One region of the Nocardioides cavernaquae genome, then DNA from elsewhere that is predicted to be linked to it. Evidence: predicted binding sites of a transcription regulator. Region 1 holds the regulator's gene; each other region holds the start of a gene.
What was found. Region 1 encodes LexA, which represses DNA repair genes until DNA is damaged. Its sites were predicted from a motif close to TCGAACANNTGTTCGA; they were not measured.
Positions count from the first base shown of each region.

Region 2: the regulator LexA is predicted to act here: its motif matches at 1,306-1,321, upstream of D4739_RS17270 (SAV_6107 family HEPN domain-containing protein).
Region 3: the regulator LexA is predicted to act here: its motif matches at 1,285-1,300, upstream of recA (recombinase RecA).

Region 1 is NZ_QYRP01000002.1:1,981,253-1,983,513, reverse strand. Features, by position in the region: gene D4739_RS09665 (LysM peptidoglycan-binding domain-containing protein) at 17-379, shown strand; gene lexA (transcriptional repressor LexA) at 838-1,557, shown strand; gene D4739_RS09655 (M15 family metallopeptidase) at 1,611-2,261, shown strand, end outside.
Region 2 is NZ_QYRP01000002.1:3,446,517-3,448,777, forward strand. Features, by position in the region: gene D4739_RS17265 (class I SAM-dependent methyltransferase) at 46-348, opposite strand; gene D4739_RS17270 (SAV_6107 family HEPN domain-containing protein) at 296-1,273, opposite strand; gene D4739_RS16605 (YbaK/EbsC family protein) at 1,410-1,880, shown strand; gene D4739_RS16610 (ArsC/Spx/MgsR family protein) at 1,881-2,240, shown strand.
Region 3 is NZ_QYRP01000002.1:3,224,436-3,226,696, reverse strand. Features, by position in the region: gene D4739_RS15565 (NCS1 family nucleobase:cation symporter-1) at 1-324, opposite strand, end outside; gene D4739_RS15560 (GntR family transcriptional regulator) at 410-1,177, opposite strand; gene recA (recombinase RecA) at 1,429-2,261, shown strand, end outside.

The sequences.
Region 1 (2,261 bases):
TCCCCGGAGGTCCACGATGAGCACGATCAGCTTCTCCCCCACGTACGCCGCCCGTCCCGTCCGCGTCGCCCGCCCCGCTGCCCCGCAGCTGCGGCTCACCCGACGCGGTCGCCTGACGGTCTTCGTGCTGGCGCTGCTGTTCGCCGCCACCGTCGCCTTCGTGCTGGCCAGTGGGTCCAGCGCCAACTCCGAGCAGGGCGGCGCCCCGCTCGCCACCGAGCGCATCGTGGTCACCCCCGGCCAGACGCTCTGGCAGATCGCGGCCGACCGCGCCGACGACGGCGAGGTCCGCGCCATGATCGACTCCATCGAGAAGCTCAACGCCCTCGACGAGCCGATGCTCTACGCCGGCCAGGAGCTCTTCGTTCCGGTCGGCTGACACAGACGCGCGGCGGGGCGCTGGTGACTCCGCCGCGGCAAGTTCTTGCGCGCCGCTTCGACCCCGGTGCGTGAGATGGGGAAGACACGGGGGCGGAGTCCACTTGGGCTCCGCCCCCGTTTCGCATTTTCCGTCGACACGGCGCTTCGTTGGATGGCCGGGGCGGCTGCGGCACACGGTGGCGGGGACGCGGGCGGGCTGGGTCGCCGGCGCGCGGCGGATGCGCGACGGCGCACGGAGCGTAAAAGTCGGCTGCGGCCAGAGCGCGCGAGTGGGCGGCTGAGTCTGCCGCGCCGACAGCGACGGCGTTGCCGCGCAGGAGCCGCCCCAGCCACACCCAACGCAGCCCAAGATCCCCACCCCGCCCCGACACGCCGTTCGAACAGGTGTTTGAACACCCGCGTGAATCCGGATACGTTGGAGACACCCGCCCAGCCCACGACGTAAGGCACACGACGATGGCGACTCCTCCGCACAAGGTCTCCGAGTTCCCCGACGGCCCACCGGATGCGACCGGGCTGACTCCGCGTCAGCAGCGCATCCTCAACGTCATCCGCGACTCCCTCGAGGACCGTGGCTACCCGCCGAGCATGCGCGAGATCGGCGACCTGGTCGGGCTGACCAGCTCCAGCTCGGTGTCCCACCAGCTGAAGGTGCTCGAGCAGAAGGGCTTCATCAAGCGTGACCCCAACCGTCCGCGCGCGCTCGAGGTGTTCCTGCCCGAGGTGCTCGCGGCGCGGCGCTCGATCGGCGCGGCCGACGAGACGTCGTACGACGAGACCGGCATCGGCGACTCGATGCCTGCAGCGACCTACGTGCCGATCGTGGGGCGGATCGCGGCGGGCGGCCCGATCCTCGCCGAGGAGCGCATCGAGGAGGTCTTCCCGCTGCCGCGGAGCCTGGTCGGCGACGGCACGCTCTTCCTGCTCGAGGTCTCGGGTGACTCGATGATCGACGCGGCGATCTGCAGCGGTGACTACGTCGTGATCCGCCAGCAGCCGACCGCCAACAACGGCGACATGGTCGCGGCGCTGCTCGACGGCGAGGCGACGGTGAAGACGTTCCAGAAGAAGGACGGCCACGTGTGGCTGCTCCCCCACAACGAGGCCTACGACCCCATCGACGGCACCCACGCCTCGATCCTGGGCATCGTGACCGCGGTGCTTCGCCGGGTCTGATTTTCCCCCACCGTCGGGAGGACGACGGGTCACGGAGGCCTACGCTGGCCGACGTGACCCGTCGTTCGCATTTCGGAGCCGTCCGCCTCACGTGTGCGGCGCTGGCCTTGAGCGCCGCGCTGTCCGCGTGCGAGCCGCTGCTCCGCGAGGACGGGCCGCCGCCCGCGCCCGCATCTCCGGGAGCACCCGCTACGGGAGGTACGCCGAGCGCACCTGCTGCTCCGACTCCGTCACCGACCGGACCGGCAGCGCCATCGGCACCCGCACCGCCTGCGCCGGGCACTGTCGCGCCCGCCTGGCTCGGGAAGCGGCCCCTGCCGGAGACCGCCGACGGCTTCGGGGAGATCCAGGCAACGCCACGGGTCCTGCGCAATCGCCGCTTCACACTGCCCGACACGTTGCCGATGCTCCCCGGGGACGGGTTCGCCTCGCACGTCGTCAGTCCGGCCCCCGCCGACGTGATCGCACGCTCGACCTGGGTGGAGGGCTGCCCCGTCTCGGCGAGCGACCTGGCCTGGGTGCAGCTCGCCTTCCGCGGGTTCGACGGCGCACGCCACACCGGCGAGCTGCTGGTCAACGCCGACGTGGCACAGGACATGGTCAAGGTCTTTCGGCAGCTCTGGCGCGCCAAGTTCCCGCTCGAGGAGATGCGGGTGACCCGGCGCGACGAGCTCGACGCCGCCCCCACCGGAGACGGCAACAAC
Region 2 (2,261 bases), 1.5 Mb from region 1:
CCGGTGGTAGCCGCCGGTCCGGAAATTTCGTGAATGTCTCGCGAATCAGTGCGTTGCGAGCACGTGGATCTGTGTTGCCAGAGGCAGGTACTCCGGTCTTTCGGCGACCGCTTGCTCGAGCTCGAGGAGCGCGTCAGCTGCCCCGACCTCGGCGTCGAGGACGGCGCCAGGAACCAGATCGGTGAAGACCCGCACCGCATGCTGAGCGGTCACCGCGAACCCAGCCGCGTCGAGCAGCGCGACGATCTCGGCAGCCGTCCAGCGGCGCCCGGTGCCACGCCCTCGCGCCGGCACCTCACCCGGACCACCGTCGAGGAGGGTCAGCGCCTGGCCGAAGTGGCCGGCCATCGCGCGGCCAGGACGGCGCATGGCGCTGCGCGACGAGCAGGCTGAGCGTGCCGCCCGGTCGCAGGACGGTGGCGATGGTCGCCAACGCGGCAGCCGGGTCATCGCTGACCTCCAGCACCCCGTGGCACAGCACGACATCGACACTGGCGCCCGGCACGAGCTCCAGCAACGTGGAGAGGTCGCCCTGCTGGGCAGTCACCCGCTCCGCAACGCCTTGCTCCTGCGCGCGTCGGCCAAGTGCGGCCAAGGCGTCCGGGCTCGGGTCGACCACGCGAACGTGATGCCCCAGCTCGGCGACCCGGACAGCGAAGCCACCCGTGCCACCGCCGATGTCGAGCACCGTTGCTCCGGGCTGGCCTGCCAGAACGGCGTCGAGAGCGTTCCACACCACTGTCGTGCGTGCGGCCGCACGGCGTTCGCCGGGTCGCTCGCGCTCGCTGCCTGCCACTCCACCGGTGCCTGCCATGGATCCCACCCTAGTAGGACAGAGATCAGGCGCCCGCGCGAAGCGCGGCCGGAACACGATCTCCTCCTCGACCGGCAGGTGCGGCGCCAGGCCCAGCGCCTGCTCGATCACGGAGAGGAAGCGGTCTGCGTCACGCACGAGGTCGTCCGCATCCCGCTCGGACACCGCACGACGCGAACCCGCCTCGGCTGCCGCGCGCTTGGACGCACCCGCGGCGAAGAACGCGGACCACTCCGTCAGCTCGGGCGCCACCTCCGCGAGCAGGACCCAGGCGTTCTTCTGGCGCCGGCGCTTGGGGTCCGGGTGGGCCCGGGCGGCGAGCAGTGCCGCCGCGGCGCGCAACGCAGCGACATGGGCGTGGGCGTAGCGGGTCGGGACGTCACTCGTCGTGATCGCTTCACGCAGCGACTCGGCAGCGCGCTCGAGGTAGGCGTGCGTCGTCGCGGGCAACAGCATCATCGGGAATCTCCTTCGGTCGTCGACCCGCCTGATCGAACAGTTGTTCGAACAAGAGGAACGCTACACCTGCCCTCCGACAACAGGACAACCTCGACCGCGTGCCCTGGGGAAAACTGGTCCGACTAGGGTCGAGGGCATGGACGAGCACCCCTCGATCACGAGTTTTCGCGCTGAACTGGAGCGTCTCGGCGGCACCGGCGAGGTGATCGTCCTCCCCGAATCCGCGCACACGGCAGCCCTGGCCGCCGCCGCGCTCGGCTGCGAGGTCGGTGCCATCGCGAACAGCCTGCTGTTCTCCAGCGACAACGAGCCCGTCCTGGTCCTCACCAGTGGCGCACACCGGGTGGACACGACCGCGACGGCCGCGCGCATCGCCGTACCGAAGCTGAAGCGGGCTGACGCCGACTTCGTCCGCAACCACACCGGGCAGGTGATCGGCGGCGTGTCCCCCATCGCGCACCCCAGCCCGATCCCGACCTGGGTCGACATCTGGCTGCAGAAGCATCCCGTCCTGTGGGCAGCGGCCGGACACCCGTCGGCGGTCTTCTCCACGACCTACGACGAGCTCCTCCGCCTGACCGGCGGCACCGCGATCGAGGTGGACTGAATGATCGAGATCTGGCTCAACCCTGCCTGCTCCAAGTGCCGCACGGCCGTCAGCGAGCTCGACGCCACCGGCGCGGACTACACCGTCCGGCGCTATCTCGACGAGCCGCCGACCGCCGCCGAGCTCGAGGATGTCCTTGCCCGCCTGGGCGTGGACCCGTGGCACATCGCGAGGACGGGCGACGCGAAGGGGCTCGGCGTGACGCTCCCACCCAGGGACGAGGCGCACCGCGGCGACTGGCTGGCGCTGATGGTGCACAACCCGCGCCTGATCCAGCGCCCGATCATCACCGCAGGCGACGGCACGACCGTGGTCGGGCGCGACGCCGAAAGCCTGGCAAAGGTCATCGCCGCAGGCTGAGCCGCCCGTTAGATTCAGCGC
Region 3 (2,261 bases), 1.2 Mb from region 1:
GACCGGGTAGGGCACCGCGCCCTTCTGGCTGGGCTTGGCGACCAGGTTGCAGAAGTACTGGACGATCATGATGCCTGCGATCAGGCAGACGAACACCTGCCAGGTCATCAGGCCCAGGGAGAACAGTGCGCCTGCCGTGACGTAGCCACCGACGCTGTGCACGTCGGACATCCAGAAGGCGAAGATGTTGTACCAGCCCCAGGTCTGCTCGGGCAGTGGGTCGAGGTCTTCGTTGGAGAGTCGGGGGTCGTAGTCGCGCTTTCCTACGCCGCGGCCCGGCGGATAGCCGGCGGCCTCGACGATGTCGGGCTGGGTGGGCTCCATGGGGTGCTCCTTAGTCGTCGCAGTTGATGCCGATGACGCTAGGAATCTCGTGTTTCGGTCCTCGTGGTTCCGGATCACGCACCCGTCACGGGAAAGATATATGGCCGGGGCGGAAGACCTCGGGCTCGCTGGCGAAGGCCTGGAGAGCCAGCTTGAGGTGCTCGAAGTGCTGCGCCGACTCGGCAGCCAGCCGGTCCCCGTCGCGGGCCAGGAAGGCATCGAGCAGGTGGTCGTGCTCGCTGCACAGCATCAGCCGGTCGTCCTCCGCCACGCGCGCCATGGGGCGGACCGCCTCGGTCATGTTCCACGCGGCTTCGTACATGTGGGCCAGTCGCTGCATGCCGGCGGGAGCGATCAGCGCCATGTGGAACCGGCGCGACTCCTCGTGGTAGGCGGAGGCGTCCTTCGTCGCTGCGGCCACGGTGAGTGCCGCGTGCGACGCCCGCACGACGTCGTCATCCTCCGTCGACGCGTTGAGCACGGCGGCACGCAGGGCCGCGGCCTCGAGGGCCTCGCGCACTTCGTAGAGCTCCCTGAACTCCGCAAAGGTCAGCTTCGCCACGCTGTAGCCGATGTGCGGGACGTGTTCGACGAGCCCCTCGCTGGTCAGCATCTTGAGCGCCTCGCGGACCGGGATGTGGCTGACCCCGAAGAACTCCGCGACGGCGTCGATCGGGATCAGCGTGCCGGGAGGCTCCTGCCCGGAGAGGATGGCCCGCCTCAGGTCGTCGAGGACGCGTGGCGCGACGCCGCTCGGAGCGCTGTTCACCAGCTGTGCCGCGAACGCAGATCGCCTCCGTGGCGCCGGCGAACGCTCGCGTCGTCGCGGGGAGGGTGTGGTGGTGCCCGTCATGCGAGTCGACGTTAAGCCTGTTCTGTTACGCCCGCGTTGCACAGCCGCTACGGTGCCGTCCGGCCCGTGGAAAGCGGTGGCGACACGCGGGGTGTCGGATGCCCCGATCGAACAGGTGTTCGGCTAGGTTTGTGCTTACGGGTACGACGTCCGGCGAGGTTTTCCACAGGTGTCGACGGTGCTGATCAGGCGCTGTCGGTGGCTCGCCCTAACGTCGCCGATGTACCCACAAACGACGACACGACAAGGACATCACCATGGCTGGAGATCGCGAGAAGGCGCTCGATGCAGCGCTCGCAAACATCGAGAAGCAGTTCGGCAAGGGCTCGGTCATGCGACTGGGCGACGACACGCGAGCCCCGCTCGAGGTGATCCCGACCGGCTCCATCGCGCTGGACGTGGCGCTCGGCCTCGGTGGCCTGCCGCGTGGCCGTGTCGTCGAGATCTACGGCCCGGAGTCCTCCGGAAAGACGACGGTCGCCCTGCACGCGGTGGCCAGCGCCCAGGCCGCCGGCGGCGTCGTCGCGTTCATCGACGCCGAGCACGCGCTCGACCCCGACTACGCCAAGGCGCTCGGTGTCGACACCGACGCCCTGCTGGTCTCCCAGCCCGACTCCGGTGAGCAGGCGCTCGAGATCGCGGACATGTTGATCCGCTCCGGTGCGCTCTCGCTGATCGTCATCGACTCCGTGGCGGCGCTCGTGCCCCGCGCCGAGATCGAGGGCGAGATGGGTGACAGCCACGTCGGTCTGCAGGCCCGACTCATGTCGCAGGCGCTCCGCAAGATGACCGGCGCGCTCAACAACTCGCAGACCACCGCGATCTTCATCAACCAGCTGCGCGAGAAGATCGGCGTCATGTTCGGCTCGCCGGAGACCACGACCGGTGGTCGCGCGCTGAAGTTCTACTCCTCGGTCCGCCTCGACGTGCGCCGCATCGAGACGCTCAAGGACGGCACCGACATGGTCGGCAACCGCACCCGCGTCAAGGTCGTGAAGAACAAGGTGGCTCCGCCGTTCAAGCAGGCCGAGTTCGACATCATGTACGGCAAGGGCATCTCCCGCGAGGGTGGCCTGATCGACGT